3 regions of the Niveibacterium sp. genome follow, and region 1 is predicted to be linked to each of the others. Evidence: predicted binding sites of a transcription regulator. Region 1 holds the regulator's gene; each other region holds the start of a gene.

Evidence for each region. Region 1 encodes sigma-54, which starts transcription at its own class of promoters, with help from an activator protein. Its sites were predicted from a motif close to TGGCACGCTTNCTGCTNA; they were not measured.
Region 2: the regulator sigma-54 is predicted to act here: its motif matches at 7,944-7,961, upstream of ACE3P0_RS19035 (prepilin-type N-terminal cleavage/methylation domain-containing protein).
Region 3: the regulator sigma-54 is predicted to act here: its motif matches at 2,835-2,852, upstream of nifL (nitrogen fixation negative regulator NifL).

The regions. Positions count from the first base shown of each region.
Region 1 covers NZ_JAYRDJ010000006.1:28,984-39,719, forward strand. Annotated here, with positions in the region: gene ACE3P0_RS06395 (VanZ family protein) at 1-886, shown strand, start outside; gene mutY (A/G-specific adenine glycosylase) at 883-1,908, shown strand; gene ACE3P0_RS06405 (LON peptidase substrate-binding domain-containing protein) at 1,920-2,585, opposite strand; gene recA (recombinase RecA) at 2,662-3,684, shown strand; gene recX (recombination regulator RecX) at 3,705-4,154, shown strand; gene lptB (LPS export ABC transporter ATP-binding protein) at 4,141-4,863, shown strand; gene ACE3P0_RS06425 (RNA polymerase factor sigma-54) at 4,880-6,355, shown strand; gene hpf (ribosome hibernation-promoting factor, HPF/YfiA family) at 6,367-6,690, shown strand; gene ptsN (PTS IIA-like nitrogen regulatory protein PtsN) at 6,809-7,276, shown strand; gene hprK (HPr(Ser) kinase/phosphatase) at 7,263-8,207, shown strand; gene ACE3P0_RS06445 (PsiF family protein) at 8,281-8,754, shown strand; gene cutA (divalent-cation tolerance protein CutA) at 8,866-9,213, shown strand; gene ACE3P0_RS06455 (protein-disulfide reductase DsbD) at 9,224-10,736, shown strand, end outside.
Region 2 covers NZ_JAYRDJ010000042.1:13,381-24,116, forward strand. Annotated here, with positions in the region: gene ACE3P0_RS18995 (competence/damage-inducible protein A) at 1-679, shown strand, start outside; gene ACE3P0_RS19000 (phasin family protein) at 814-1,377, opposite strand; gene ACE3P0_RS19005 (enoyl-CoA hydratase) at 1,630-2,406, opposite strand; gene lptA (lipopolysaccharide transport periplasmic protein LptA) at 2,467-3,036, opposite strand; gene lptC (LPS export ABC transporter periplasmic protein LptC) at 3,033-3,614, opposite strand; gene ACE3P0_RS19020 (KdsC family phosphatase) at 3,614-4,141, opposite strand; gene ACE3P0_RS19025 (SIS domain-containing protein) at 4,141-5,145, opposite strand; gene ACE3P0_RS19030 (cation:proton antiporter) at 5,231-7,207, shown strand; gene ACE3P0_RS19035 (prepilin-type N-terminal cleavage/methylation domain-containing protein) at 7,254-7,907, opposite strand; gene ACE3P0_RS19040 (ATP-binding protein) at 8,083-9,798, shown strand; gene ACE3P0_RS19045 (adenylate/guanylate cyclase domain-containing protein) at 9,774-10,736, opposite strand, start outside.
Region 3 covers NZ_JAYRDJ010000034.1:25,681-36,416, forward strand. Annotated here, with positions in the region: gene rsxC (electron transport complex subunit RsxC) at 1-1,458, opposite strand, end outside; gene ACE3P0_RS17600 (RnfABCDGE type electron transport complex subunit B) at 1,470-1,997, opposite strand; gene rsxA (electron transport complex subunit RsxA) at 2,009-2,590, opposite strand; gene nifL (nitrogen fixation negative regulator NifL) at 2,884-4,464, shown strand; gene nifA (nif-specific transcriptional activator NifA) at 4,468-5,988, shown strand; gene ACE3P0_RS17620 (hypothetical protein) at 6,057-6,815, opposite strand; gene ybaL (YbaL family putative K(+) efflux transporter) at 6,963-8,684, opposite strand; gene ACE3P0_RS17630 (VOC family protein) at 8,823-9,191, opposite strand; gene trmA (tRNA (uridine(54)-C5)-methyltransferase TrmA) at 9,444-10,535, shown strand; gene nifB (nitrogenase cofactor biosynthesis protein NifB) at 10,689-10,736, shown strand, end outside.

The DNA.
Region 1 (10,736 bases):
GCTTGGCTTTGCACCGATCGGCTTCGCGTGGGGCACCGTGTTGTCGCGTGGCATGCCGCCGGGTCGCCGGGTGTTGGTCGTGTGGATCGCGGCAACACTGCTGAGCCTGACGATCGAGACAATCCAGAACTACCTGCCGACACGCGTCGCAAGCAATCTCGACCTTTTCGCCAACAGCATCGGCGGCCTGCTTGGCGCGATCCTCGCACTGCGCTTCGGGCGCATCTTCGATGACAACGGTGCGCTGGCACACTGGCGCGAGCGCCGCATCCTGCCGGGCCGCACCGGCGGCTTCGGCCTGCTGGTGGTCGGCCTGTGGTGGGTGTCGCTGCTGAATCCGAGCAGCTACCTGTTCGCAAACGGTGACCTGCGCAACCTGATCGACCTGACCCCCAGTTACGCGCTGACCGGCCACGGTTTCCTGCGCGTGGAGCTTGCGCTCACGGCCGCGAATACGGTGGCGATCGGCTTGCTGGCAAGGCACGCGATGCGCTCGCCCTCGCTGCTGCTGGCGACGACCGTGCTGCTGGCCGGCATTGGCGTGAAGACGCTGGCCAGCTCGCTGTTCCTGGTGCCTGCGCAACCCTGGCACTGGGCCACACCGGGCGGGCTACGCGGGCTCGCGATCGGTATCGCCTTGCTGGCATTGTTCTGGCGAGCCAGCGTGCATACTCGCCACACCTTGATCGGCCTCGCACTGATGACCGCAACCGCGCTGGTCAACCTCGCCCCCGACAACCCCTACTGGGATGCCATGACCCGCATCCGCCAGCAAGGCCATGTGTTGAATTTCCACGGCCTGACCGAGCTGGTCGGCAGCTTCTGGCCCTTCTTTGCGCTGCTGTGGCTGAGCTTCGGCACGCGGCGCGCGGAGAAGGTGCAATGAGCGCGTTCGCCGAAGCCCTGATCACATGGCAGCAACAGCATGGCCGTCACGATCTACCCTGGCAGGCAAATCGCGACGCCTACCGCGTGTGGCTATCCGAAATCATGCTGCAGCAGACGCAGGTAGACACGGTGATCCCGTACTACCAGCGTTTCCTCGCGCGCTTTCCCGATCTGGCCTCACTCGCGGCCGCGCCGGTCGACGACGTATTGGCGCTCTGGAGCGGACTCGGCTACTACGCGAGGGCGCGCAACCTGCACGCCGCCGCGCAGCAGGTCGTACGCTTGCATGGCGGCCGTTTCCCGACATCCGCAGCCGAAATCGCCGAGTTGCCCGGCATCGGCCGCTCCACCGCCGCAGCCATTGCAGCATTCTGTTTTGGCGAACGAGCCGCGATTCTCGATGGCAATGTAAAGCGGGTGCTCGCTCGGCACTTCGGCATCGAAGGCTTTCCCGGCGTACGCGCGGTAGAGCAATCGATGTGGGCGCTCGCCGAATCGCTGTTGCCCGCGCAGGGCGTGGATACCTACACCCAGTCGCTGATGGATCTGGGCGCCACGGTGTGCACGCGCAGCCGCCCTCGCTGCGCCGAATGCCCGGTTACGAACAGCTGCGTGGCACGTCAGCAGGGCCGCCAAGCGGAACTCCCGACACCCCGCCCGACGCGCGTGGTGCCCGAACGGCAAAGTCGGGTGCTGATTGCCTGCAACGGCGGTGCGGTACTGCTGCAGAAGCGGCCGGCGCACGGCATCTGGGGTGGCCTTTATGCACTGCCCGAAATTCCGGATGAGCTCGATGCCGAAGCCCATGCGCTGACACTCGGGTTACGCGTGGTCGGCGTGGCCAAAGCCCTGCCGCCGCTGCGGCACGCCTTCACCCACTTCCGCCTGACGCTTGAGGCGTTAGTGCTGGATGTGGTGGGCGAAGGTGTGCGCGACCCGGCCTGGCGCTGGGCCAGCCAACAGGAATGGGATTCGCTTGGCCTGCCAACGCCGGTCCGGCGCCTGCTCGACAGCCTCTGAGAGTGCGCCGCTCAGGCGTCCTGCTTGAGCAAGCCGCGCTGTACAAGAAACTGTTGGATGATGGTGAGCCGCATCAGCGGGTCCTCGAGTTCCAGCAACTTCTGTTTGGCCTTCACCGGTATCGGCAGGATCTCGGTATAGCGGTAGCCGACCCAGGCTGCGTCGTCGAAGCGGTGCGGCGCCGGAATCGCGGTGTCACCCGCATCCGCGACGACGGCCTGCAACAAGGGCAGGGTGTCGGCGAGGGTTTCCGGCGGCGCCTGTACCGCGGGCTCCGGCATCCATTCGACCACTGCACGCAAGAGACCATCAGGCTGGGCGACCGCATGCGCAATGCGGAAACGACGCTCGCCGGTCACGACGATCTGCAGGATGCCGGGCTGATCCATATCCCACTCGACGATGCGCGCGCTCGTGCCGACTTGTGCGGGTGTGGCCGGCGCGCCGACTTCCTGACCCTCTTCGATCAGACACACGCCGAAGCTGCTGCCATCCCGGATGCACGCCTTGACCATGTCCATGTAGCGCACTTCAAACACTTTGAGCGGCAAACGCGCTTCAGGAACCAGTACGGTATGCAAGGGAAACAATGGGAGTTCGGCGGGCATTTCAGGCATCGGATCGGTCTCGCTGGGCGAGCGAAACGCGCGCCGTGTGAAGTGGTGGAAGTGTGCCATGTTTTACTGCACGCACCCGACTCAGGCGCACGCAATCTCTGTGCCATAATCGTTTCCACAGAATCGAGGAAACCCCATGGACGACAACAAGGCGAAAGCACTTCAGGCCGCGCTGGCCCAGATCGAGAAGCAGTTCGGCAAGGGCTCCATCATGCGGATGGGCGACGGCGAGGTGGAGTCGGACATCCAGGCGGTGTCGACTGGCTCCCTCGGGCTGGACATTGCATTGGGCATCGGCGGCCTGCCGCGCGGCCGCGTGATCGAAATCTACGGCCCGGAATCCTCCGGCAAAACCACGCTGACGCTGCAGGCGATTGCCGAAATGCAGAAGATGGGCGGCGTGGCGGCCTTCATCGACGCCGAGCACGCGCTCGACGTGTCCTACGCGCAGAAGCTTGGCGTGAATGTTGGCGACCTGCTGATCTCGCAGCCGGATACCGGCGAGCAGGCGCTCGAAATCGCTGACATGCTGGTCCGCTCGGGTGGTGTCGACATCCTGGTCATCGACTCGGTTGCTGCGCTGACGCCGAAGGCCGAAATCGAGGGCGAGATGGGCGACCAGCTGCCCGGCCTGCAGGCCCGCCTGATGTCGCAGGCACTGCGCAAGCTGACCGGCAACATCAAGCGCACCAACACGATGGTCATCTTCATCAACCAGATCCGCATGAAGATCGGCGTGATGTTCGGCAACCCGGAAACCACGACCGGCGGTAACGCGCTGAAGTTCTACGCCTCAGTGCGTCTGGACATCCGCCGTACCGGCACGATCAAGAAGGGCGACGAGGTGATCGGCTCGGAGACCAAGGTCAAGGTCGTCAAGAACAAGGTCTCGCCACCGTTCAAGGAAGCGCACTTCGACATCCTCTACGGCGAAGGCATCTCGCGTGAAGGCGAGATCATCGACATGGGTGTCGAGCAACGCTTCGTCGACAAGAGCGGCGCTTGGTACGCCTATAACGGCGAGAAGATCGGGCAAGGCAAGGACAATGCGCGCGAGTTCCTGCGCTCGCATCCTGAGACTGCACGCGAAATCGAGAACAAGATCCGCGTTCAGTTGGGCCTGCCCGAGCTGCCGGCCGGGGAAGCTGCCGCGGCCTGAACGGGCCACGAAGACAAGCGATGAGCAGCGACGAGCTGAAAGCCCGCGCGCTGCGCACGCTGGCGCAGCGCGAGCACAGCCGGGCCGAATTGGCGCGCAAGCTCGCGGCGCATGGCGAGCCGGAAGCGGTCGAAGCGGTGCTTGAACGGATGAGCGAACTGGGCCTGCTGTCCGACGCCCGCTTCGCCGAAAGTTATGTGCGCAGCCGCGCCGGCAGGCTGGGCCAGCGACGCATCCAGCACGAGCTCGCACAGCGCGGCGTGGATCAGGACACGATCAGCGACGCGCTAGCGAGCGAGTTGGGCGAAACAGAGCTGGAACGCGCCCGGGCCATATGGGCACGCAAGTTTGGCAATGTGCCGGGCGATGCAAAGGAATGGGCGCGCCAGGCGCGCTTTCTGACCGCCCGCGGATTCTCCGCGGAGGTCGTGAGAAAAGTGTTGAAAGAGCCGTTCGATGAGTCTGCTTAAGGTAGGCGGTCTATCCAAGCGCTACAAGGCGCGCACCGTCGTGCGCGATGTTGGCTTCGAAGTCGGCAGCGGTGAGGTCGTCGGCCTGCTCGGCCCCAACGGTGCCGGCAAGACGACCTGCTTCTACATGATCGTCGGCCTGGTCCGCGCCGATGGCGGCAATATCATCCTTGACGACAAGGAGATCACCCACCTGCCGATCCACAAGCGGGCGCATCTGGGCTTGTCCTACCTGCCGCAGGAAAACTCGGTCTTCCGCAAATTGACGGTCGCCGAGAACATCCTCGCGGTGCTCGAACTGCAGAAGCTGCCAAAGGATCAGCTCACGGCCCGGCTCGACCAGCTGCTGGGCGAACTGGGCATCACGCACCTGCGCGACGCCACCGCGATGTCGCTGTCGGGGGGCGAGCGCCGCCGCGTTGAAATCGCACGCGCGCTGGCCACCAACCCGCAGGTGATCCTGCTCGACGAGCCCTTTGCCGGCGTCGACCCGATCGCCGTGATCGACATCCAGAAGATCATCCGCTTCCTGAAGGATCGCAACATCGGCGTGCTGATCACCGACCACAACGTGCGCGAGACGCTGGGTATCTGCGATCGCGCCTACATCATCACCGAAGGGGTGGTGCTCGCCAGCGGCCGCCCTGACGAAATCGTCCAGAACGACAAGGTTCGCGAGGTCTACCTCGGCGAACATTTCCGACTCTGATCGCGCAACCCCTACGATGAAGCCCTCGCTCCAGCTCCGTATCTCCCAGCAGCTCGCGCTGACCCCGCAGCTGCAACAGTCGATCAAGCTGCTGCAGCTATCGACCCTGGAGCTCAACAGCGAAATCGAGCGCATGCTGCTCGAGAACCCGTTGCTCGAACGCGAAGACGCGGAATCGGACCCGGAATCCTGGGGCCAGTCCGCCACCACCCCGAGCGGCGACGAACGCACCGACACCGCCAACGATGTCGCCGCGGAGGCAGCGGAGACCTCACCCGAACCGAGCGAACCGAGCTTTGACGATGCCGGCAGCTACGACGACGGCCCCACCGAGTGGTCCGGCGAAGGCGGCGGCAGTGGCAGCGGTAGTCGCGACGAGGACGACGAGACGGACTTCCAGGAATTCCGCGCGGCGCAGACCAGCCTGCGCGACCACCTGGATGAACAAGTCGCCCTGATGCCGCTGTCGGACCGCGATCGCGCGCTGCTGCGCTTCATGATCGAAGCGCTCGACGACGATGGCTACCTCACCCAGCCGCTCGAAGAACTGCTCGAACTGCTGCCACCCGAATTCGAAGTCGACGTCGACGAGTTGCAGATCGCGTTGGCGCATCTGCAGAACCTTGACCCCACCGGTATCGGCGCCCGTTCGCCGGGCGAATGCCTGAAGCTTCAGTTGCGTTTGCTACCCGAGAGCACAGCGCGCGATGCGGCGATGGTGATCGTCGAACAGCATTTGGAGCTGCTTGCCGCGCGGGACTTCGTGCGCCTGAAGCGGCATCTGGGTTGCAGCGACGAGACCCTGCGCGAAGCGCATCAGCTCGTCTGCAGCCTCGATCCACGCCCCGGTGCACGGTTTGCCGCAATCGAGACGCGTTATGTGATCCCGGATGTGATCGTGCGCAAGGTACGCGGCCACTGGAGTGCGACACTGAACCCGGACGCAATGCCCAAGCTGCGGATCAACCAGCTCTACGCCGGCATCCTGCAGCAGCACCGTGGCTCGGCCGGATCACTGGCCGGGCAGTTGCAGGAGGCGCGCTGGATGATCAAGAACGTACAGCAACGCTTTGACACGATCCTGCGGGTCTCCCAGGCAATCGTTGACCGCCAGCGGCAGTTCTTCGATTATGGGGACGTGGCAATGCGCCCGCTGACGCTGCGCGAAATCGCAGAGCAGCTTGATCTGCATGAATCGACGATCTCGCGGGTGACCACACAGAAGTACATGGCCACGCCAAGAGGTATCCTTGAACTGAAGTATTTTTTCGGCAGCCACGTCGCCACGGATTCTGGCGGCGCGTGTTCAGCTACGGCGATTCGTGCGCTGATTCGCCAGCTGGTCGCGGCAGAGGATCGCAAAAAACCGCTTTCCGATGCGCGGATTGCCGAGCTTCTCGGCCAGCAGGGGATAGTCGTTGCGCGACGTACCATCGCAAAGTACCGCGAGTCGCTCAACATCCCGCCGGTCAGCCAGCGCAAGATGATCTGAGAGGATAAATCATGAACCTGAACATCACCGGACACCATCTCGAAGTTACCGCCGCCCTTCGCGACTACGTAACGTCGAAACTGGATCGCGTGATTCGCCACTTCGATCATGTCACCAGCGTGAACGTGATCCTGTCGGTGGATAAGCTGAAGCAAAAGGCGGAAGTGACGGTACATGTACGCGGCAAGGACATTTTCGTCGAGAGCATCGAGGAAGATCTGTATGCCGCAATCGACGCCATGACGGACAAACTGGACAGGCAGGTTCTCAAGCACAAGGAAAAGTCCTACGATCACGGCCACGAGGCGCACAAGCGCCAGTCTGCAGAATCGTAATCACGGTCGCTCTAGTGAATCCCGGCGCGTAAGCTTGCGGAAAGCCCCCGCGCCGAACATGAGCTGACCCCGGATCTGCGCGCCTTCGGGCGCGCAGTGCATTTCTGAACCCCCAAGCATGAATCTCATCGCCCCGCTGCTGCCGCCGTCCAATGTGCTCGTCGACCTTGACGCGAGCAGCAAGAAGCGCGTTTTCGAACAGGCAGGCCTGCTCTTCGAAAACCATCAGGGACTCGCGCGCAGCGCTGTCTACGACGCGCTATTCACACGCGAGAAGCTCGGCTCTACCGGGCTCGGTCAAGGTATTGCGATCCCGCACGGCCGCATCAAGGGCCTGCGCGACGCCGTCGGCGCCTTCATCCGCCTCGCCCAACCGGTGCCCTTCGAGGCGCCGGACGGCAAGCCGGTGAACCTGATGTTCGTGCTGCTGGTGCCCGAAAGCGCCACCGAACATCACCTGCGCCTCCTGTCGGAACTGGCGCAGATGTTCTCCGACCGCAGCTTCCGCGATGCCCTGACGCTGGCCAGCGATACATCCGAGGCACACACCCTGTTCGTGAACTGGAACCCGAATGCGGCGAACTAGCGTCGCCCGCATCTACGAGGACAACCGCGATCGGCTCGGCCTGAGCCACCTCGCCGGCCCGCTCGATGTCGAGGTGCAGGTCCCGAACGAGAAGGTGTGGCCGGCCGAACTGGTCGGCCACCTCAACATCATCCACCCCAACCGCATCCAGGTGATGGGCGAAGCGGAACTGGGCTGGATTCGCCGCCAGGCACGCGACAAGGTGCAGCATCAGCTTGAAAGCATCTTGCTGGCGCATCCGCCGGCGATGATCGTGGCGGATGGCTGTGAAGTGCCGCCACTGATCCAGAGTGCATTCGAAAGCGCACGCGTTGCGATGTTCACGACCTCGGCCGAAACGGCGCGGGTGATCGATTCGCTGCGCACCTACCTCGCGCGCAACCTCGCCGAAAAGACATCGCTGCATGGCGTGTTCATGGACGTACTCGGGCTCGGCGTGCTGATCACTGGCGATTCGGGCGCAGGCAAATCCGAACTGGCGCTGGAACTGATCTCGCGCGGCCACGGCCTGGTGGCCGACGATGTGGTCGAGGTTTCGCGCATTGCGCCTGGCGTGCTCGAAGGGCGCTGCCCGCCGATGCTGAAGGACTTCCTCGAAGTCCGCGGCCTCGGCATCCTCAACATCCGCACGATCTTCGGCGAGACGGCCTGCCGTCGGAAGATGAAGCTCAAGCTGGTCGTGCATCTGCACCGTCAGATCCGCGGCGAGAGCCCACAGATGCCCCGCCTGCCACTGGAAGACGACATGCAGGACATCGTGGGGGTGCCGACGCGGCGCGTTACCTTGCCTGTCGCGGCCGGCCGCAACCTTGCAGTGTTGCTGGAAGCGGCGGTGCGAAATACCATTCTTCAGTTACGTGGCATAGACTCGATGCAGGAATTCGTTGATCGCCAGCGCTCGGCGCTGGATCTCGACGAAGAAGACCTGTAAGCCGACCGTCTTCACCGCGGCCGCGTGATCCGCGGCCAACATCTCGCCCAAAATCTCTCTCCGGAGGCCTTGCATGAAGAAGCTCGTGATCCTGGCTGCAGCACTGGCCGCGCAGTTCGCGTTGTTCCCCGCCCATGCCGCAGACGAAGCCAAGAAGCCGACTGCGCAGCAGGAAAAGATGAAGGTCTGCAACGAAAAGGCGACCGGCATGAAGGGCGACGAACGCAAGAAGTTCATGAGTGACTGCCTCAGCGCAAAGCCGGCCGCAGCCGCCGAAGCCGACGCGAAAGCGCCGACTGCGCAGCAGGACAAGATGAAGGTCTGCAATGAGAAGGCGGCAGGCAAGAAGGGTGACGAGCGCAAGAAGTTCATGAGCGAATGCCTCAGCGCAAAACCTGCGGCGGCCGACGCACCCGCGGCGGACGCCAAAACCGAGGCCAAACCCGCCGGCTCGCAACAGGACAAGATGAAGATCTGCAACGAGAAGGCGACCGGCAAGAAGGGCGATGAGCGCAAGAAGTTCATGAGCGAATGCCTCAAGGGCTAAGTTCGATCGCCTCAATGAAAACCCCGCCCGATGGCGGGGTTTTTGTTTGGCGCCAAGGATTACCGCTCAAGCGCCGCTAGAATTCAGGGCCGGATATGGCAGGAGACGGCGATGGCCGAGCCAGTGCTGATCGTGATGTGCAACTTCCCCGACGCAGCAAGCGCCGAGCGCGCCGCGCACAGTCTGGTGGAACGTCGGCTCGCGGCGTGCGTCAACATCCTTGCGCCGATTCGCTCGGTCTATCGCTGGCAGGGTGCCATCGAGCAGACCAACGAAGTGCCGCTGATGATCAAGACCACCGCCTCCCGTTACGCCGCGCTTGAAGCGGCACTGCTGGCGGAACACCCCTACGAGGTGCCGGAAATCCTCGCAGTGGAAGCAAATCGTGGTGCGGCGGCCTACCTGCAGTGGGTGGCCGACGCGACCGAACCTGACGAACATTTGCCCGACGGGCTCTAGACACAAACCGATGAAGTTCCTGATTTCGCTGTTGCTCTGCAGCTTCACGACAACCGCGCTGGCGGCCCCGGACCTGCTTGAACCCGAAAAGGCGTTCAGCGTTACCGCACAGGCGCAGGACGCACATACCGTATCGCTGCAATTCGCGATCGAGAAGGGCTACTACCTCTACAAGCACCGCTTCGCGTTCGAGCCGCAGGACGCTTCGCTGAAGCTCGCAGCCGCCAGCTATCCGGCAGGTGAGCGCAAGCAGGACGAGTTCTTTGGCGAGGTTGAGATCTTTCGCGGCGATCTGGCGGTCAGCGTCCCGGTCGCGTCGGGCGAAGTGCGCGATGGCCAGCAGTTGAGCGTGACCTACCAGGGCTGCGCGGATGTGGGCGTCTGCTACCCGCCGCAGACCACCCTCGTGACGCTGGGCGGCGCGGATGGCGGCGGCTTGCTGTCGCGAGCGCTCGGCAAGCTCGGCGCGCGCAGCGACGCCGCCCCGGCGGTGAGCCCCGGCGGTCCGGCCATCGCAGCGGCGGCGCCGGTCAGCGCGGACGAGAGCGGGCGCCTTGCGGGGCTGTTACGTACCGGCAAACTCTCGCTGATCCTGCTCAGCTTCTTCGGTGCCGGCCTGCTGCTCGCCTTCACGCCGTGCATGCTGCCAATGCTGCCCATCCTCTCCGGCATCATCGTGGGCCAGGGCGCGCATGTCACGCGTGCGCGCTCGGCCGCGCTGGCAGGGGTGTACGTGCTCGGCATGGCGCTCACCTATGCCGTTGCCGGCGTCGCGGCCGGGCTGTCCGGCACGCTGCTGTCCGCGGCCTTGCAGAACGCGTGGGTGCTCGGCGGCTTCGCTGCGATCTTCGTCGTGCTCGCCTTCGCGATGTTTGGCTTCTATGAACTGCAGCTGCCCTCGGCGCTGCAGAGCCGCCTCTCGGACCGCGCCAACCACCAGCGCGGCGGCTCGGTGCTGGGAGTTGCCGTGATGGGGGTGCTGTCGGCCTTGATTGTCGGCCCCTGTGTCGCGGCGCCGTTGGCCGGCGCCCTGCTCTACATCGCCAAGACCGGCGATGCGTGGCTCGGCGGTTTCGCGCTGTTTGTGATGGCGCTTGGCATGGGCGCGCCGCTGATTCTGATTGCTGTTGCAACACGGGGCCTGCTGCCGCACGCCGGCCCGTGGATGGAGTCGGTCAAGCGCAGCTTTGGCGTGATCCTGCTCGCGCTCGCGCTGTGGCTGGTCACCCCGGTGCTGCCGCAAGTGGTCGTCATGCTGGCCTGGGCTGCGCTGGCCATCGTCTGCGCGGTGTTCCTGCATGCGCTCGACCCGCTGCCGCCGCAGGCCAAGGGCGCGCGGCGCTTCTGGAAGGGCGTCGGCGTGCTGCTGCTGATCGTCGGCAGCGCGCTATTGATCGGAGCCTTGGGCGGCAGCCGCGACCCACTGCAACCGCTCGGTTTCCTGCGTGGCGCGACGGCTGCTGAAACAAGTACCAAGCTCGCGTTTCAGCCGGTCAGCAACGTTGCGGAGCTCGATGCGCGGC
Region 2 (10,736 bases), on a different contig from region 1:
GATTGCACTGCTCAAGGCAAGGGGCATGCGGCTGGCGTGGGCGCGTTATTGCGGTGACGAACGCGAGCGGCTGATTGCCACCTTGCGCGACTGTTTCGCGAGCGGCGATACCTTCTTCTCGTTCGGCGGCATCGGTGCGACGCCAGACGATCACACGCGGCAGTCCGCCGCTGCTGCGCTGGGTTTGCCGTTGGCGCTGCATTCCGAAGCCGAAGCGGAGATCCGCGCCCGCTTCGGTGCTGAAACAACTCCCAACCGGCTGGAAATGGGCACCTACCCGGAAGGGGCGCGGATCATTCCAAATCCCTATAACCGGATTCCCGGCTTCTCGGTCCGGAATGGCCACTTCGTGCCCGGCTTCCCGGTGATGGCGTGGCCAATGCTCGAATGGGTGCTGGACGGCGAACTCGCGTCATTGCATCACGCAGAGCCCTACGTCGAATCCTCGATGTGGGTGTTTGATGCGCAGGAGAGCCAGATCACCATGCTGATGCAGACGGTACAGGATCAGTTTGGCGTGACGGTGTTCAGTTTGCCGAATGCACATGCACCTGGCGGGCGTCGTCAGATTGAGCTGGGTGCCAAGGGAGAACCCGCCGCCGTGGCCGAGGCGATGGAGACGCTGAGAACGTCGCTGAACGCACTGGGTTTCGCGACAGAGGCGCTGGCCGGCGCATAAAAGCGCCGCACAAAAGAAAAGGCCGCAGGGTTGCGCTGCGGCCTTAAGTCGGACGTCACGCATCGCGCCTGCACGCGACGCCCGATGGAGGGCTGTTGCAGGGCAGCCGGAGGGCTGCCCTTGTCAGGCTGCGATCAGGCGGCCTTCTTCGACGCCTTGGCCGGTGCGGAACCGCTGACGGCCTTGACGGTCGCGTCGGTTGCGGCGGTCACGTTGGCTTCGGCGATCTCGGCGACTTGCTTGGTGGCCTTAGTCAGGCTGTCATAGGCCGAGTTGGCGGCGGCGATGGCCGACTTCACTGCGGCGATGGCGACATCGGAGCCGGCCGGTGCCGACTTGGCGGCCTTGTCCAGCGTTGCGGACACCGACTTGTTCACCTCGGCCAGCTGACCTTCGACCAGCTTGGAGATTTCTTCCTGCGCTTGCGCACCGATTTCGTAGACGCTGCGCGAGTAGGCAACGCTCTTCTCGACGATCGGCTGGGCCAGCGAGGTCTGCAGCGTCAGCAGTTCTTGCACGTCCTTGGCGCCGAGCACGGTCTTGGCGTTGGCGATGCTGTCTTCCAGCAGCGCGCGTGCGGCGGTCAGGTTGAGGTTGGCCAGGCGCTCTGCGCTGGCAAACGCGGTGTTGGCAATGCTCAGCAGCGATTCGACTTGGGCCTTGCTGACAGCAGCGAATTGTTCAGGGGTAGCGAACATGGTTGATCTCCTTTGATTGACTCAGGGGCAAAAAATTTTGCACCGCAACAATTCCGATTATAGAGACGACTTTCGTCTCGTCAAGCATTTTTTGTTGCGGTGCAATATCTGGCGCGGCAGCCAAGTGGATTGTTCGCTAAGCGTATGATTCAAAGGAGAATTGACGCCGTGCATCGAAACCTTCTGTGCGCCGCTCGATGCGCAGTTTGCGCCCTGCGACATGACGGAAGGATGACGGCGTTCAGCCCGTTTTCAGCGATGCGTGAAGCGGGCTGTGCGTTTTTCGAGGAATGCGGCCATGCCTTCGCGCTTGTCCGCCAGCGAGAATGCGGCGTGAAACACGCGACGCTCGAACAGCAGGCCTTCGGAAAGGCTGCTCTCGAAGGCCCGGTTGACCGATTCCTTGATCATCATGACGACCGGCAGGGAATAGCTCGCGATCGTTTCTGCTGCAGCGAGTGCTTCGTCGAGCAAGCGCTCGGCCGGCACGACGCGTGACACCAAGCCGGCGCGCTCCGCTTCGTGCGCGTCCATCATGCGGCCGGTAAGGCACAGATCCATGGCTTTGGCCTTGCCGATCGCGCGCGGCAGGCGTTGTGTGCCGCCGGCGCCCGGCAGGATGCCGAGTTTCACTTCAGGCTGGCCGAAGCGCGCCGTTTCGGCGGCGATGATGAGGTCGCACATCATCGCCAGTTCGCTGCCGCCGCCCAGCGCAAAGCCTGCGACCGCCGCGATGATCGGTTTGCGGCAGCTTTTGATGCGTTCCCAGTTGCGGGTGATGAAGTCGGACTTGTAGACGTCGACGTAGTCCCAGCCCGCCATGGCGCGGATGTCCGCGCCCGCGGCGAAAGCCTTCTCGGAACCGGTGATGACGATGGCACCGATGTCGTCGTCGCGCTCAAAACTGCTCAGCGCGTCTCCGAGCTCGTCGATCAGCTGGTCGTTCAGCGCGTTGAGCGCCTTGGGCCGGTTGAGTGTGATGAGGCCGACGCGCGCGCGGCGCTCGACCAGAATCGTCTGGTAGTCCATTCCCCCTCCGTTGGATGTGGCCGCTGGCCGCACCCCCCGGAGCGGCCGCGGGCGGATAGCCTAGCGCTGGCCGGTGGCGGCAGGCTTGCCGCCCGCGTCCTGCTTCTTCGGCTGAATCGTGACCTTCACGCGTGCGTCGGTGTTCTGCACGACGGTGGCGTTGGGGCCGTTGGTGACGAGGTAGGTCTCGTTGTAGCCGTCGTAGTTGATGTACTGGCCGCTTACGTCGTCCTTGCCGCTGACGACCTTGGCGCGGTTGAACAGCTGCACCAGATCGGTCTTGGCGTCGTATTCGATGCGCTCGGCCTCGCCATCAACCCATTCTTCCTTCTGCTCGCGTTTCTGGCGGAAACGCGCGAGGCCACCTTGGCCGCCGGTGGCGGTGCCTTTCTGGAAACCCTCGATGTCCTGCGTCACGACGATCTTGTCGGACAGAATCGTCAGCGTGCCCTGCGTGAGCTTCACGCGACCTTCGAAGATCTGGACCTTGTTCTTGTCGTCGACGGTGACGCGGTCCGCTTCGATGTTGACCGGTTTGTCGCGGTCGGCGCGCTCGGCGTGCGCCGGTGCAACCGACGCCAACAGGATGCCAGCGAGCAGCAGTGAGCTTGCGATGCGTGCGAGAGTCATTGCCCGCTTCCCTTCGTATTGCGGTAGAGCGTTGCGCGGGCTTGTCCGATGATCGCAACGCCATTGATCTGGTCGATTTCGAGGCCGATGCCGTCGATGATGGATTGCCCGCGAGTCATGTGTACCGGCTTGTCGGTGACGGCCTTCTCTTCGTCCGGGCGAACCGTGATCTCGGTCGTCTCGAAGGTCATCTCGGGCACGCCTTCGGCCGCGTCGCGGCGGCCGCGGACTTCCCCGCTCAGCAGTACTTCATCGCCGGGCCCGGAAATGCGGGCCTTTTGCGCCGTTACGTGCAGCGTCTGCGGTTTGCCGAAGTGCTGCAGATTTGCTTCTTCGACATGCGTGCTGTCGTCATCGGGATAGTGGCGAGCGATGGCGGCTTCCAGCACATACAGGCGCTTTCCGGTGGCGTCGAAGCGCTCCTGCACGGATCGCGTTGCGACCATGTCGGGGTCGTGCCGGAAGCGGCCGTCGGCGCGTGAAGCCTGCCCGCTGACATAGCGCTCAAGCCAGAACGCGGTGCCGGCCAGCAGCGCCGCGAGCAGCACCGGAAACAGCGCGGACCAGGTGCGCTTCATCAGTCGGCCAGGTAGCGCGCGTGGAAGGCGTCGAGCTTGCCCTGCGCGGCCAGGATGAAATCGCAGACTTCACGTGCGGCGCCGCGTCCGCCGGGGCGGCTGGCGACCATGTCGACGTGGTTGCGCACCAGCGGGTGGCCGTCCGCAGTGGTTGCCGAGAAACCGCAGGCGCGCAGGATCGGCAGATCGACGACATCGTCGCCCATGTAGCCGGCTTGCGTGGCATCGAGCTTCAGTTCGCCAAGCAGGGTGTGCAGCACGGCGCGTTTGTCCTCCACGCCTTGGTAGAGGCGCTCGATCTGCAGGTTGGCGCAGCGTTGTTCAAGCGCTTTGGAGCGGCGCCCGGTGATGATGGCCAGTTCGATACCGGCTATTTGCAGCATGCGCAGGCCGTGGCCATCCAGCGTGGAGAAGCCCTTCATCACATCGCCATCCGCGGTGAACCAGATGGTGCCGTCGGTCAGCACGCCGTCGACGTCGAATGCCATCAGTTTGAGGCGTGCAGCGCGTTCGTGTGCGCGATCCATCAGATTACCTTTGCGTCCATCAGGTCGTGCGTGTTCAAGGCGCCGACCAGCTGTTTCGTGTCGTCGATCACCAGGATCTGGTTGATGCGTGCGCGTTCCATGGTGGCGGCGGCTTCTGCCGCGAGCGCGTCAGGCGCGATGCTGCGCGGATTGCGGTGCATCACGTCGGCCACCTTCAGGCCGCGCATGTCGGTTTCGGCGCCGAGCAGCCGGCGCAAGTCGCCGTCGGTGAAGATACCGATGGCGTGGTTCTGTTCGTTGACGATTGCGGTCATGCCCATGCCGCCGCGTGTGACTTCCAGCAGCGCCTCGGCGAATGTGGCGGACTCTGGCACGCGCGGGATGCGCTCGCCGGTGCGCATTACGTCGGAAACGCGCGTCAGCAACCGGCGGCCGAGTGCCCCGCCAGGGTGGGAGCGCGCAAAATCGTCCGGGCCGAAACCGCGCGCATCGAGGAGTGCAACCGCCAGCGCGTCGCCGAGCGCGAGGGCGGCCGTCGTGCTCGCAGTGGGCGCAAGGTTCAGCGGGCAGGCTTCGCGCTCGATCGTCGCGTCGAGATGTACGTCGGCGAGCTTGGCGAGCGCGGAGGAGGGGTTACCGGTGATTGCGATCAGGTGCGCACCGTGGCGCTTGATCAGCGGCGCGATCGTCAGCACTTCAACTGTGGTGCCGGAGTTCGACAGCGCGATCACGATGTCGGACGCGGTGATCATCCCGAGATCGCCATGCGCCGCCTCCGCCGCATGCACGAAATAGGCTGGCGTGCCGGTGGATGCGAAGGTGGCGGCGAGCTTGCGGCCGATGTGGCCCGACTTGCCGACGCCGGTGACGATGACCCGGCCACTCGCGCCGAGGATCATTCGCGTCGCCGCGACGAAACTGCCGTCCAGCTTGCGCGCCAGCGTCAGTACCGCTTCGGCTTCAATCGACAGCACATCGCGGCCGAGCGACAACAATTCGTCGTCAGTCGCCCGGGAAACGGCTTGTGGCTTGGTTTCTTGCATGGTCGCGCAACGGTTAAACTCGACCTTCATTATAACAGACGGGTCCTGCCGCCCTTTCGCGCCGGGGCGCGCTGATTCCACGCCAATGTCACCGTTGCATACGCTCGATTTCGTCCTGTTGCTGCTTGCCGCTTCGGTGGTCGGCGTGATGCTGTTTCATCGCATGCGCCTGCCGGGTGAGTTGGCCTATCTCGCCGTCGGTGCGCTGATCGGGCGGGCGGGGCTGAACCTGATCCCGGATGAATCGAGCGCACGTGCGTTGGCCGAGTTTGGCGTCGTGTTTCTGATGTTCACGATCGGCCTCGAGTTCTCGTTGCCGCATCTGATGAGCATGAAGCGGCTGGTGTTCGGGCTCGGTGCGGCCCAGGTCGGCGCGACAACGCTGCTGACGCTCGCGTTCGGCGCGTTGCTGGGTGTGCCACCCGGGGCGGCGCTGGTCCTCGGCGGGGCGCTCGCGATGTCCTCAACGGCGTTGCTGTCAAAGCTCCTGATCGACCGCATGGAACTTGATGCGCCGCACGGCCGCATGGTGATGGGCGTGCTGCTGTTCCAGGACTTGGCGGTGGTGCCGCTGCTGGTGCTGATCCCCGCGCTGTCGCAGCCGCCGGAGGCGCAGTTGCAATTGCTTTTGCTGGCGGGCCTGAAGGCGACAGTACTGCTCGCCGCCGTGCTGTATTTCGGGCAGCGCCTACTCGGCCGCTGGTTCTTGCTGGTGGCGCGGCGGCGTTCGTCGCAGCTGTTCATGCTCAACGTGTTGCTGGTGACGCTCGGGCTTTCCTGGCTCACCGAGCATTTCGGCCTATCGCTCGCATTGGGCGCCTTTGTCGCGGGGATGCTGATTTCCGAGACCGAGTATCGCTATCGCGTGGAAGAGGACATCAAGCCCTTCCGCGACGTGTTGCTCGGCCTGTTCCTCGTCACGGTCGGCACCTTCCTCGATGCGCGCGTGATCTTCGGGCATCTGCCGCTGGTGCTCGGCATGCTGGTCGGTATTCTGGTGACGAAGTTCGCTGTGGTGTTCGCGGCCTCGCGACTGTTCGGTGCGACGCCCGGTAACGCGGTGCGCAGCGGCCTGTGGTTGTGCGCTGGCGGCGAGTTCGGTTTCGTGCTGCTGTCGCAGATGTCCGCCTACAAGTTGGGGAGCGATGCGCTGATCCAGGCGGCCGTTGCTTCGGTGGTGCTGTCGCTACTCGTGGCACCTTTCATCGTGCAGGCGAGCAACAAGCTGGTGATGCGTTTCGTCGCCTCCGAATGGCTGTTACGCTCGATGGAGCTGACGCGTGTGGCCGCACAGTCGATGACCACCGAACGGCATGTGATCATCTGTGGCTATGGCCGTACGGGCCAGTTGCTGGCGCGTTTTGTCGAGAAGGAAGGCGTCGGCTATGTCGCCCTGGATCTCGACCCGGATCGTGTGCGCGAGGCCGCGGCGGCAGGCGAAACCGTGGTTTACGGCGACGCGGCGCGGCGCGAAACGCTGATCGCCGCAGGGGTCGCGCGTGCGGCGGCAATCGTTGTTTCGTATGCGGATGTGGGGTCCGCCTGCCGCGTGACGGATCTGGTGCGCGAGCTGAGGCCCGATATCCCAGTGGTCGTCCGTGCGCTTGAAGAGGCGCAACTCGAGAAGCTGACGGCCGCCGGCGCGGCAGAGGTGGTGACTGACATCTTCGAAACCAGCATCACGCTCGCCAGCCACACCATGGCACTCACGGGCGTGCCGCTATCTCGCGTGATCCGCCGTGTGCGGGACATCCGCTCTCAACGCTACGCACTGATGCGCGGCTACTTCCACGGCCGATCCGACGTTGCGGACGATCCCGATGCGACGCTGGAAAGGCTTCACTCGGTGGCACTGCCCGACGGCGCCGGCTGCATCGGTCGGTCAATCGCCGAGCTGGAATTGCCGGAGGCGGGGGCAAAAGTTTCCGCCGTGCGACGGCGCGGGGTACGCGCGATCAACCCGGAATCGGATCTGGTGTTCGAGATGGGCGACGTGGTAGTGCTGCTGGGGACGCCGGAGTCGCTGGCGGCGGCAGAGGCGAGGCTGTTGCAGGGGGTGTGAAGGACACCGGGCCGCCTATGCTGCCCGGTGTCGTCGCGTAGCACGATCAAAAACCCATACACACGATGTAGGAATCGCCGTCGACGACGGATCCTGATGACAGGGGAGTCAACTTAAAGCCGCCGTCGGCTGCTGTCAGCGCTTTCGTCGTAACCATTGATCCAGTTGCTGGGTCTCCGTCATCCATGAGCGCGTCTAGCGGAATAACGCGGCGCCCGCGAACGTTGTTGGCGCAGATGTAGAGCACGCCGCGCAACCGGGTGGTGTCGTTGCTGATCGGGGAACTGGTAAGCCCGAAGACCCCGAGATCCGTATGTTTGGGGTTTCCGTCGGTGACTTCGCCAGTAAGCAGGCCGGCTCTACGAAGATGTTCCCACGCGCAAATCGGCTCCGTCGATGAGTCTTTCGCCGCAAACGGATCACCGTCAATAACGCCGTTGCCCGCGCCCGTCACGCTGCATGCTCCGGTGCCCCATCGACCGGTCGTGCCCCCGGCCTTCGTATCGTCGCCTGGGAGTGCCCGATATTTGTCCTGATAAGTCAGTACCGCGACCGAGATGGCCCGCATGTCTTGCGCGATGTTCTTGACCTTGGCGCTCTCGATCAGCTCCTGGCCTTTCAGGACGCCGCCGAGCAGCAGGCCGATGATGACCAATACAATCGCGATCTCGACCAGGGTGAAACCGGCTTGCCGTTTCATGATGAAATTCCGTTGGAGGCTGTGTGCGTGAAGATCTGAGCATGATCCGTGCCCATTTTTCGGGGCGGCGATTTCGCTCTACTTGCAAGGCTTTAAAGCCCGTGTCTCGCTGCGCCACAAAGCGATCTGTCGAAATTTCGACACTTGGACGACGTAATCTGGACGGTCCTTCCGCATGTCAGTGATCGCCTCTGAGCACTGGCGCGATGCGGTCCGCAAACCGGGCCACGCCTTGGCCGCGATGCTGGCCTGCCTGCAGCTCGCGCTGGTGGCGGGCTACGACACATGGCCCGGACGCATGCTGCTGACCGCACACCTGGGGGCGTTTCTGCTGTGGCAACCGATGGTCGCGGCGAATCGCCGGCTCGATGCGATGCCTCTGGTGCTGCTGCTTGCAGGTTTGGTCGTGTTCCAGTTGGCGCTCGGCTGGGTCAGTCTCTCGGTCTGGCTTTGCATGCTGGCGGGCTTGGTCGTCGCGCAGGCGGCCAGCCGAAGCGGGCGGCGCGAACGTTTTCCGGACCTGCTTGGTTTTGGCTACCTGGTCCTCGTCCTGCTCGCCTGGGTCGTGCCCTTCGGCGCGCCGTTGGACCCGGATGTGCGGCAACTGCTTGCGCGACTGGCGCGCAACGCGGGTTACGTCGTTGTGCTCGCGGTTGCATTGTCGGCGCTGTTGAAACGTCGCCAGCGCACTGGCGCCTTACCCGATTTCGCGGCAGCCGCAACGGCGATGCTCGCGGTCGGCGTGATCGTGCTAACGGCGCTGGCTTTCATGTTTCTTGCCGGCGCTTCCTACGAGCGGGCACTCCTGCAGTCGGTGGGGTCTGTGGCGTTGGTGTTGCTGATGCTTGGCTGGCTCTGGAACCCGCGCGGCGGCTACTCGGGCGTCGCGCTGTTGCTGTCGCGCCGCGCGTTGGCGGGGTCGTTGCCGCTGGAGGAATGGTTGGGAGAGGTGTCGGAGGAGGCGCGTAACGCGCCGTCCGCGACCGCCTTTCTTGCCGCTGCGGCGAAGCGGATGCTTGAGCTGCCCGGGGTTACGGGTGTGGCATGGCAGGCTGAGCCGGGTCTGCAAGGCAGCGTGGGTCGCCTTGGCCGCCATGCCAACCGGATCGTTCACGGCGATCTGGCGGTCACCATCGGCACGCGTGGCGCGGCGGACGCGGTGACACTGTGGCGTTGGGAATTGATGGTCAACATCCTTGCAGAATTCCTGGTGTCGCGGCGGCAGGCCGCGGATCTGGCGGAGATTGGCTATCTGCGAGCGATCCACGAGACGGGTGCGCGGCTGACGCACGATGTGAAGAACCTGCTGCAGGCCTTCGAGGCGATCCTGTACGCGGCTGACAGCGGCTTCGAACGCGACCCGGAGGGCACCCGTGCGCTGATTCAGCGCCAACTGCCGGCGCTGGCGGGGCGTTTGCGACTTGCGCTTGAAAAGCTCCGGCAGCCGGGTATCGATGCGAGTGAATCGGTATCGCTTCCGGATTGGTGGGCACGTTTGCCGGCGCGCCTGCATGACGTCGCCTGTGTCGGCGAGCCCGACCCAATGCTGAGTGTGCCTGCCGGTTTGTTTGATCGATTTGTCGACAACTGTGTGCAGAACGCGCGTGACAAGGCCGACGTACGCGGTCGCCCCAACATTGTGGTGCGGCTATCCGGGGCCGGGCGAGATTTCTCCCTGGAGGTGCGCGACGATGGCCAAGCGGTGCCGCCAGAGCGGGCGATGCGATTGCTGCGCGAGCCTGTGGCATCGGACGCCGGGCTTGGTGTAGGGCTGATGCAGTTGGCGCGCGAGGCGGCCTTGCTCGGTTGGCGCGTGCGTCTGGCGGAGAATCGCGATGGCGCCGTGTGTTTCCGGCTCGACCGCCCTCAGGCCGGCGATACGACTTGCTGAGGCGCGTCCGGCTGTGCGCTAACCAGGTCGCGGCGGGCCGACAGACGATGCACGACCACCGTCCCCTTGCCCTTGATCGGCACGATATGCGGCGGGTCGAACGCGAAGCGGTTGCGCAGCCGGTCGTAGGTGGCTGCATCGCACTGGATTGACCCCGGCGCGCCTTCGCCGGTGATCCGGCTCGCGAGGTTCACCGTGTCGCCCCACAGATCGTAGATGAACTTCTTCTTGCCGACCACGCCAGCAACGACCGGGCCGGTGCCAATGCCGATCCGCACGCGCAGCGGGTTGGCCCCGCGCGCGCCGGCACCCGCAAGCCAGTCGCGCATGTCCAGCGCCAGTTGGGCGACAGCCTCGCAGGGGTCACGCAGGTCGGTGTTGAGGCCGCCGGCCACCATGTAGGCGTCGCCAATCGTCTTGATTTTCTCCAGACCGTGCCGCTCCGCCATCTCGTCGAACTGCGAGAAGACGCGGTTCAACATGCCGAAGACCTGCTGCGGTGTCATATCCGACGCGAGCTCGGTGAAGTTAACGATGTCGGCAAACATTACCGTGACTTCAGCGAAGCCATCCGCGATGGTGCAGTCATCGTCTTTGAGGCGCTGCGCGACCGGGTGAGGCAGGATGTTGAGCAGCAGGCGCTCGGAGCGCTCCTGCTCGATATGCAGCTGACGATGCGCGTCTTCCAGCTCTCCGCGCGCCTTCTGCCGCTCGACAATCGCGAAACGCATCAGCAGCCAGACGATGGTCGAGATCGTCGCGAAGTTGAGCGTAAAGAAAGCCATCGAGGCTTTCAGGGGCACGGGTGACGGCGCAGCGACAAGGTAGTCGGCGAGCAGGAAATCGAAGGTGCCGGTCAGCAGCGTCAGGAACACATAGGCGGCAAACCAAGGCACGGACTCGCGTGGCCCGGCGCACAGCAGCGCGCCGACGGGCGC
Region 3 (10,736 bases), on a different contig from region 1:
GGCGGCTTGCTGGGCTGCGCGCGCAGCCTTGCGGCGCGCGGCCGCCTCGGCACGTTCGCGCGCTTCACGTTCGAGCCGGGCATTGCGTGCTTCGGCCAGTTCTCGGGTGAAGGCCAGCCGTTTCTTCTGCTGCGCGCGCGACCAGATCTCACCCTTCGCGTGCTGGAACGACTGCACCAGCGGCACACTGGACGGACACACATAAGCGCAGCAGCCGCACGCAAGGCAGTCGTCAAGCTGCAAGGCAGCGGCGCCGTCGTAGTCGCCCACGCGGATGCGCGCTGCGATTTCGAGTGGCTGCAAGCCCATCGGGCACGCTTTCACGCATGATCCGCATCGGATGCAGGCCGAAGGCGCCGGCCGTGAAATTTCGGCCGCGGTAAGTGCGAGCACGCCGCCACAGGCCTTGACCGTGGGCACCTGCGCGTGCGGCAAAGCGAGCCCCATCATCGGCCCACCCATCACCAGCCGTGCCGGCGCTTCCTTGAGGCCGACAAAGGCCAGCAGATCCTCGACCAGTACGCCCACCGGTGCGAGCACATTGCCAGGCCGCGCCACTGCGCCGCCGTTGACGGTGACAATGCGCCGATAGAGCGCCTCGCCATGGCGAAGCGCACGGTGGATCGCCGCGCAGGTGCTGACGTTGTTTACCAGCACGCCGATGCTGGCCGTGCGCGCGCCAGCGGGTACCTGGCGGCCTGTGAGCACTTCCACCAGCTGGCGATCCGACCCCATCGGGTAACGTGCGGGCACCGGGCAGACCCGGATTTGCGCGAACGGCGCCGCCGCCGCGCGCATCGCGGCAATTGCCTCCGGCTTGTTGTCCTCGATCCCGACCAGCGCGCTGGCGGCGCCGACCGCGTGCATCAGGATGCGCACGCCGTCGACCACCTCGTCGGCGCGGTTGCGCATCACGCTGTCGTCGCTCGACAGGTAGGGCTCGCACTCGCCACCGTTGATCACCAGCGTTTCGACGGCCAGCTTGCGACCAAGCTGCGCTTTGGGGGCGGACGGAAACGTGGCGCCCCCCAGGCCGACGATGCCGGCATCGGCGATGCGCCGCGTCACTTCGTCTGGCGGCAGCGCGAAGGGGTCGTCTGCTGCGCAGGCTTCGATCGCCTTGTCTTCGCCGTCGAGCGCAATCGTGATCGCATCGAAAGGCAGCCCCGAAGGGTGTGGTGCCGTGACCGGGCCAATTGCCGTGACCACCCCGGAGGATGGCGCATGCACCGGCGCCGACACGGTGCCCTGCGCAGCGCCGATCAACTGACCGCGCAGCACTTTGTCGCCCGGTGAGACTACCGCCTTCGCAGGGGCTCCAACGTGTTGCAGCAAAGGCACGCGCAGCGTGGCCGGCAGCGGCATCACCCGCAGCGGCTCGTCGGCCGCAGGGCGCTTGTGGTCGTTGTGCGGATGCACACCCCAGCGGCCACCGTTGATTTTGTCGAGAAGTCCCATGCGAGTGTTCCTCAGGCGAAGGCCGGCAGGGCCCAGTTCCAGTCCTGCAGGGTCTTGGGCTTTGCTTGCAGCCCGATCGCGCCGGTCGGGCAGGTTTCAACGCAAGCGCCGCAGCCAGTGCAGGCTTCGTGCAGCACACCATGAATCTGTTTGCTGGCGCCGAGGATTGCGTCGGTCGCGCAGGATCTGAGGCAACGACAGCAGCCGATACAGATTTCTTCCTGGATCGCAGCGAGCCGCGGCCCTTGGTCGGCGATACCGGCCATGTCGAGCGGGATCCCCAGCCTGGCGGCAATCGCCTGCGCCAGTGCGGCGCCGCCGCCGGGGCACACGGTGGCCGGCGCGTTGCCGGCAGCCAGCGCATCCGCAGCCGCCGCGCATCCAGCCAGGCCGCACTGGCCGCAGTTCGTGCCGGGCATCATCGCGGCAAGCTCCACCGCCAGATCGTCGGCCTCCACCGCAAAAACCCGCGCGGCAAGGCCCAGCAACAGGCCGAGCACCAGCCCCAGCGTGGAGAGAATGAATACGGGAGCGAGCATGGCAACCTCCGTCAATTGAAGTTGAGACCGGCGAAACCCATGAAGGCGAGCGCCAGAAGGCTGGCGAGCACGAAGCTCAGCGGCGGGCCTTCGAGCGCCTTCGGTACGCGCGCCAGCGCAAGGCGTTCGCGCAGGCCCGAGAACATCAGCATCGCGAGCGTGAAACCGAGTGCCGAGCCGAAGCCGTACACCACGCTCTTCACGAAACTGTTGCCGTCCTGCACGTTCAGCAGTGCGAGCCCGAGCACCGCGCAGTTGGTGGTGATCAGCGGCAGGAAGATGCCAAGCGACTGGTACAGCGCCGGCATCGTCTTCTTGATCACGGCCTCGATAAACTGCACGGTTGCGGCAATCACCACGATGAAGGTGAGGATGCGCAGAAATTCCAAACCGATCGGCTGCAGAATGAAGTGATCCAGCACCCAGCTGGCCGCCACCGCCACAGTGATCACGAAGGTGGTTGCGAGCCCCATGCCAAAGGCGCTTTCCATACTTTTGGAAACCCCCATGAAGGGGCACAGGCCAAGAAACTTGCTCATCACCACGTTGTTCACCAGCGCGGTGCTGACCAGAAGAATCAGGTATTCGCTCATGCGGTTCGAAGCCTCCTGCCCTGGATCCGCATGGAGCGTGCCAAGTCGATGCACGCCGCACCGGGGCAGTGCGCGAAGGCCGCGCCATCGGGCGCCGCAGCCGGATTTCCGCATGCGTTGATGGCGTCCGGAAGCGCCGATCGGCGTGTCGGGGATGCAACAAACCGAGCTTGTGTTGTGATGAATCCTCACAACGACGCCGGCATTTGATGTCGCTCAAGCGTGGCGATGGGGCGCGAGAATTCGGCACGGTTGCTGCATCGAAGCAGACGAGCGTTCAAACGAGGCCCGCCATGCCAGAGCAGAAGAAAACCGCCGAGAAGAAATCCGCGCGCCCCGCTGCCCGGAAGATCCCCGCCGCCTTGTTCCGTGCCGCGGTCGAGCAAGCAGACATCGCGATCTCGATCACCGATCCGCGCGCGCGGATCGAATATGTGAACCCGGCCTTCACGCGCGCAAGCGGCTACAGCGTCGCGGACGCGGTGGGCCAGCATCAATCGATCCTGTCAAACCACAGCACACCGCCCGAGGTGTACAAATCGATGTGGCGACAGATCACGGGTAAGGAAACCTGGAGCGGCCGACTGGTGAACCGGCGCAAGGACGGCGCGCCCTACCTTGCGGATCTGACCGTCACGCCGGTGCTCGATGAGGCGGGCCAGATCAGCCACTACTTGGGCTTGCATCGCGACATCACCGCGCTACACAAGCTCGAATGTGCGGTGCGCAACCAGAAGGCGCTGATCGAATCGGTGGTCGACGGGGCTCCGCTGGTGCTCGCGCTACTCGACATCAGCGACCGCGTGGTGCTCGACAACCTTGCGTACAAGGCGCTGATGTCGGATCTCGGCATGGCCGAACCGGCCAAGGTGCTGCTGGACGCGATTCGCAACGAACTGGGCAGCGGCTTCGGCCCCTTCAAACCAGGCAGCCACGCCTTCCTCGACCGCCAGGTGCGGCTCGACCGCCCCCACTGGCGTTCGCCGCGCTGGTTCTCGTGCTCGGCGGTATGGGTGGCTGCCGACAGCGACGAAGCCGACCACTTCTACGCCAGCAAGGGAGAGGCCTTTCTGCTGCTGGTCGCAACGGATGTGAGCCGTCAGGTACAGGAGCAGGAGAAAGCCCGCATCGCTGCGCTGCAGGCGGTGATGGCCGAGGAGAGCCGTCAGCAGGCGCTGCGCGAAAGCCTGTCGGCCGCCGTCTATCAGATGGAGGGGCCGCTCAACATCCTCGGCTCGGTGGTCAACATGATGGGCCGCCGCGGCTGCGACCCTGCGCAGGCGGCGCTCGCCGATGCGCTCAAGGCTGGCCAGGCTGCGCTCGAAACGCTGCGTGGGACGATTCCCGCGCGTGCGCCTGAGGCCAGCACCTCGGTCAACCTCAACGAGGTTGTGCGCGACGTACTGGACCTTTCCGCGGTGCGCCTGCTTACCGCAGGTGTCTCGGTCAGTTGGCAGCCGCAGCTGGTGCTGCCCGGCATCCAGGGCTCGCCCACGCGGCTGCGCGCGCTGCTCAAGGCGTTGGTGGACAACGCGATCGAAGCGATGAACGTGAAGGGCTGGCAACAGCGCGAGCTCAGCATCAGCACGCGCACCCGACACAACAGCCTGGAGGTGCGCGTGGAGGACAGCGGCCCGGGTTTGCCCGAGGCGCTTCGCCTGAAAGCCTTTGAGCCCTTCTTTAGCACCAAGAAGCAACTCGGTAGCCATCTGGGAACCGGGCTTCCCGCGGCACAACAAGTCGCGGTAGATCACGGCGGCAGCATCGAGTTGGGCAACGCTGCCAGCGGCGGTTGCACCGCCCTGCTGGTGCTGCCGCTACCCCCGCAGACGCGCGCCCCGGCGCCGATGCACGACAGTCGCGAGATCGGATAAGCCATGGATACCGAAGGCGCACTCCACCGCATCCAGCTCGAAACGCTCTACCGTGTGAGCGTAATTCTTTCGCGCACACTCGACGTCAAGCAAGCCCCGCAGGAAGTGCTGCGCGTGCTGGAGGAATCCGCTGGTCTTACGCGCGGCATGATCAGCGTGCTCGATTCCGACAGCGGCGAACTGGTTGTCAACGCCTTGCAGGGTGTAGAAGCCGACGAGTTCGAGCCGGTTCGCTACCAGTCCGGCGAGGGGGTGCTGGGCCTGATTCTTGAAGAGGGCAAGACGGTCGCCCTGCCCTCGATCGCCAGCAACCCGCGCTTTCTGAACCGGCTCGGCATCTACGAGCGGCGTCTCCCCTTCATCGCGGCGCCCATTCATGTCGGCGGTACGCTGCATGGCGCGCTGGCGGTTCAGCCCAACCGGCTGGACGACGGCCAGCTGGCGGTGCGCGCCCGCTTCGTGGAAATGGTCGCCAACCTGATCAGCCAGAGCGTGAAGCTCTCGCTCGATGTGGCGCAGGAAAAAGAGACTATCGCCGAGGAGCGCGACACCCTGCGCCGTGCCGTGCGCGGTCAGCATGGTTTCGACAACATGGTCGGCCACTCCACCGCGATGCGACGCATCTTCGAGCAGATCCGCATGGTGTCGAAGTGGAACACCACGGTGCTGATCCGCGGCGAGACAGGCACCGGCAAGGAGCTGATCGCCAACGCAATCCACTACAACTCGCCGCGGGGCCGCGGGCCTTACGTGAGGCTCAACTGCGCCTCACTGCCCGAGAACCTGCTCGAATCCGAACTCTTCGGGCACGAAAAAGGCGCCTTCACCGGCGCCGTAGCGTCGCGCAAGGGCCGATTCGAGATGGCCGACGGCGGCACGATCTTCCTCGACGAAATCGGCGAGATCTCGCCCGCCTTCCAGGCCAAGTTGCTGCGCGTACTGCAGGAAGGCGAACTCGAGCGCGTGGGCGGTGGCCGCACGATGAAGGTGGATGTGCGCGTCATCGCGGCAACCCATCGTGACCTCGAAGACGCGGTCGACGACGGCAAGTTCCGCGAGGATCTTTATTTCCGCCTCAACGTGATGCCGATTACCGTGCCGCCACTGCGCGAGCGCCTGGAGGATGTGCCTGAAATTGCCCGCCACCTGATCGGCCGAATCGGCCGGCAACAAGGGCGCCCGCTCGATCTGAGCGAATCTGCAATCACGCGGCTGATGCAATACAGCTGGCCTGGCAATGTGCGCGAACTCGAAAACTGCCTGGAGCGCGCCGCGGTGATGTCGGAGAGTGGCCACATCGACTGCGAGTTGATCCGCATCGACCGCCAGCGCGAACTCTCTGCCGCTGCTGCGGCCAACCGTATCGATCTGGACGACCCGAATCTCGACGAGCGCGGCCGCGTGATCGCCGCGCTTGAACAGGCCGGCTGGGTTCAGGCCAAGGCGGCGCGCCTGCTCAACATGACCCCGCGGCAGATCGCCTACCGCGTGCAGACCCTGGGCATCGAGGTGAAGCAGTTCTGAGCATGACGGCTGCGAAGCGGCCCGAGCAGGGTGCCTCGCAGTCCGTCGTTAAACGCGCAATCAGGCGCTCAGATCACCAGGTGATAGCGCAGGTTGTCGAAATACGACTTGTTCGGCCACTGTGCAGCATCTGCCTGACAAGAGAAGCGCACCCGAGCAATGGTGCGGGACGGCATGCTGACTGCCAGCGTCTTCCAGCCATCGCCCGCCGACGCCCCTGGCAACGTGCCGACGTAATACGACGCGGCAATGCGCTTGCCTTGACGGTCATAGGCCTCCAGAAAGGGCCGCCCGGTGGTGTTTATCATCTCGCCCGGACATGGTGTCTCGCATACCGGATAAGCGTCGATCGACACCGTATCGGTCGGCCTGTCGAACAGCACATCGATCGCGCCTTCCCGCGCATAGAAGCAGGGCGTGGTGCCCGGCGCATGAATCGACACGCCGTTCGAGCCACCCACGTAAACCTGTTTGCGCACATAGGCCGGGCCGCTGGTGAGCGGGTTGATCATCGTGAGCCCATACACCTCGCTGGCCAGCGCCCCCTCGGGTACCGGTTGTCCTGCCAGATCGGTGTCGAAGTCCATCAGCACCATCACATCGATACGAGGAATATCGGGGCCAACCTTGATCGGCGGGCGCAGTTTCGGTCTATCAACCACTGCCGGGTCCCCCGCCCCTTGCGAGCGGAGCCACTGCACAAGCGCCGGAGTCGCTTCGGCCGCCGGATCGCGGATCAGATCCGCAAGCATGCGGTTGCTGCGGGCAAGGACTGGTTTGCCCGTGTCGGGCCCTTGCGGGCGCAGTTTTTCAAGAATCGCGTTCATGATGTCCCCCTTGCAGATCAGAAGAGGGCAGCGCGGCGGCTGTAACGCTCACAACGGTCGACGCGTGCCCTTGGCAACACGCCATTTCTGCTACCAGTGTAGACCCGGCATCGCGTCGGCGCCGGCTTACTGCTTGGCGGGATTGCGCTAGGGCCGCGCCGTCGAGATTGCGCCACGATAGCTCAAGCGGATGTGCTCACTCATGCCATGGGCTAGTTCGCGTTCGCCAAGGAACACCTTGGCGCGACTCTCGCTGGCAAGCAGATCAGCCTCTTCCTCATTATGACTGCGCAGCACCACGGCGATGGTCGGATTGAGCGTCTGCGCGATCTCGACCATCTTGCGTACGCTCACCGCATCCGGCACTGCAATCACCAGCATTGCGGCGCGCGCAATGTGGGCCTGGATCAGCACCTCTGGGGTGCTGGCATCGCCGCTCACCGCCGGGATGCCATCCTTGCGCAGCGCATCGATACGCTCGCGGTTCTCATCGGCTACCACGAAGGGGATGTGCTCTTCGCGCAACATCGCAGCGATGCGGCGGCCGACGCGCCCATAGCCGACCAACACCACCTGCCCGGTCAGCAGCGCCTGGTCGGTGGACATCGGCAATTGCGCGAGCGGATCGTCACGCTGGTCGAGCCGCCGTGCCAGCGCCGAGCGTTTGCGCACCCAGGCCTGCAGTGGCTCCAGCGCGGCGAAAATCGCGGCGTTGGCGGCGATCGAAATCAGCGCGCCTGCGAGTACCAGGCTCTGGCCCTCAGCCGGCATCAAGCCGAGTGCCACGCCGAGCCCGGCGAGAATGAAGGAAAACTCACCGATCTGCGCAAGGCTGGCGCCTACCGTCAACGCGGTATTGAGCGGATAGCGGAACAGCAGCACCAGCGCGACCGCCGCAATCGTCTTGCCCACCATGATGATCGCCACCACGGCAAGCACCTTGAGTGGCTGCGCCCATACCACAGACGGGTCAAACAACATGCCGACCGATACGAAGAACAGCACCGCGAAGGCGTCGCGCAGCGGCAGCGATTCGTCAGCCGCGCGATGGCTGAATTCCGACTCGCGCATCATCATGCCGGCAAAGAACGCGCCCAGCGCGAACGAAACGTCGAACAGCTTGGCCGCACCGAAGGCTACGCCGACCGCCGTAGCCACCACACTGAGCGTGAACAGTTCCTGCGACCCGGTGCGCGCAACCCACCACAACAACTTAGGCAGCACGCGGCGCCCCACCACCAGCATCAAGGCGATGAAGGCGCAGACCTTGAGCAAGGTGACGGCCACCGTTTGCCAGATATCGTTCGTTGCGACACCCGCCGCGCCGCCGCCTTCGACCCCGCGCAGCACGCCGGCCAGCGCCGGCAGCAGCACGAGCACCAGCACCATCACAAGGTCTTCCACCACCAGCCAGCCCACCGCAATCTGGCCGTTGACCGACTTCAGCAGCCCCCTGCCCTCCAGCGCTCTCAACAGCACCACGGTGCTGGCAACCGACAGACACAGCCCGAACACCAGCGCACCACCAAGGCTCCAGCCCCACAGCAGCGCTGTCGTCATGCCGAACGCAACCGCCACGAGGATCTGCACGATCGCGCCGGGCACCGCGATCCGGCGGACCGCCATCAAGTCGCTCACCGAGAAATGCAGGCCGACGCCGAACATCAGCAGCATCACGCCGATTTCCGCCAGCTGACTCGCAAGCCCCACATCGGCCACAAAGCCCGGCGTCGCCGGCCCGATCATCACGCCGGCAAGCAAGTAGCCCACCAGCGGCGGCATATGCAGGCGCGTGGCGGCGAATCCAAGCAGCAGTGCAAGGCCGAACCCCGCGGCAATGGTGGCAATCAGGCTGACGTCATGGGGCATCGTTCGGGCTGTTCCTCGTGAGGTATGGCGCGCCACGGGAATCGCAGCGCCAAGTAAGGGAGCGCGCGCGGCGCAAAAAGGTTCCGGCGGAACAAGATTTGTTCAGGCAATGCCCGACGCGCCCCGGTGCGTGGCGTTTCACTGCATCGAGTGCAGGCCGATCATGTTGCCGTCCGGGTCGCTCACCAAGGCGATGAACCCGTACTGGCCGATCGCGAACTTCTCCTTGAACACGCAGCCACCGCCCGCCTTCACCCGCGCCGCCTCAACGGCGCAGTCCGCGCAACTGAAGTACACCAGCGTGCTGTTACCGCCGGACGGACAGCCATCCATCTTCACCAGTGCCCCCGAGGCGCCCGGCACATCGGCCATCGGGAAGGCCAACATCTCCATGCCAGGGCTCTCCAACGCCTGCAGGGACACACCGAATACGCCCTCGTAGAACGCCTTGGCACGGGCCATGTCCTGCACATAAATTTCGAACCAACCAACCGGATTGCGTTGCATGTTTGCCTCTCCTTCAAAGATCTGGGACGGCCACCGTCGCACTTTGGCCTGAACTAAGCATCGGATACCGTCGCCCCCGCTTCAAGCCAATCGTGCCCCTGTTTCATTGCAGGGGGCGCCGTTGCTTCATCTCATAGAGGCTCGGCAGGTCCGCTTGCGCGCGAAGTAGCACCAGCCGGGGTCGTTCCGCCCCATCATGGCCGCCAACGCGGTATCGTTGCGCCCTTTGTTTCATCCCGGTTTCGCATCGCCATGTCTCAGCCCAGCTTCACCCCCGACAGCTACGCCGCCCAACTCGCCCCCAAGGTGGCGCAATTCAAACGTGACTTCGCGCCTTTCGGCCTGCCCGAACCCGCGGTGTTCGAATCGGCGGCGCAGCATTACCGGATGCGGGCCGAGTTCCGCATGTGGCACCACGGCGACCGTGTCGACTACGCAATGTGGGAAGCCGTGGACCCGAAACAGCCGGTGCTGCTGGAAGACTTTCCGACCGCTTCGGCCGCGATCTGTGCCGCGATGCCAGTGCTGCGCGACGCGGTGATCGCCTCGCCCGAGCTCAAGCGCAAGCTCTTCCAGGTGAATTTCCTTTCGACGCTCAGCGGCGAGATGCTGATCACGCTGATCTACCACCGCAAGCTCGACGAAGCCTGGGAGGCCGCCGCACGCGAACTGGCGGCGAAGATGCAGGTACTGCTGATCGGCCGCAGCCACAAGCAGAAGATCGTGCTGGAGCGCGACTGGGTACTTGAGGCCTTTGAGGTGGATGGCCGCCCGCTACGCTACCAGCAGATCGAGGGCAGCTTCAGCCAACCCAACGGCGGCATGAACCGGCAAATGCTCGGCTGGGCCTGCCAGCAAGCCAAGACCCTCGGCGGCGATCTGCTGGAACTCTACTGCGGCAACGGCAACTTCACCGTCGCGCTGGCGCCGCACTTCGAGCGCGTGCTGGCCACCGAGGTCAGCAAGTCCTCGGTCCGCGCAGCCGCGTACAATCTGGAAGCCAACGACGTCGGCAACGTCGCCTTCGCGCGGCTTTCGAGCGACGAAATGAGCGACGCGCTGGCGCGGGTGCGGCCGTTCCGCCGCCTCAAGGACATCGACCTCGACAGCTATCGCTTCAGCACCCTGTTCGTCGATCCGCCACGCAGCGGCCTTGACGAAACCACGCTGAAGATGGCGGCGGGCTTCGATCGCATCCTCTACATCTCGTGCAACCCGCAAACGCTGCGCGACAACGTCGAGGCGCTGCACGCAACCCACCGGATCGACGCCGCCGCGGTGTTCGACCAGTTCCCCTACACCCATCACCTCGAATGCGGTTTGCTGCTCACACGCCGGGGCTGAGCACGACCCGACCTGTGCGCTTTCCCACATCGCACTGTGTAGGCTAAGCGACACTGCGGCGGGCCAACCGCGCGGACGGCCCGCCGCAGCACTGTTCGCGCAGATCGGCACGGCAATTGCTGAACCGGAGACACACATCCTCCGGAGCGCCTCATGCCGACGCCTACCCCCCCGAACACGGCCACCAAGGCCAGCGGATGC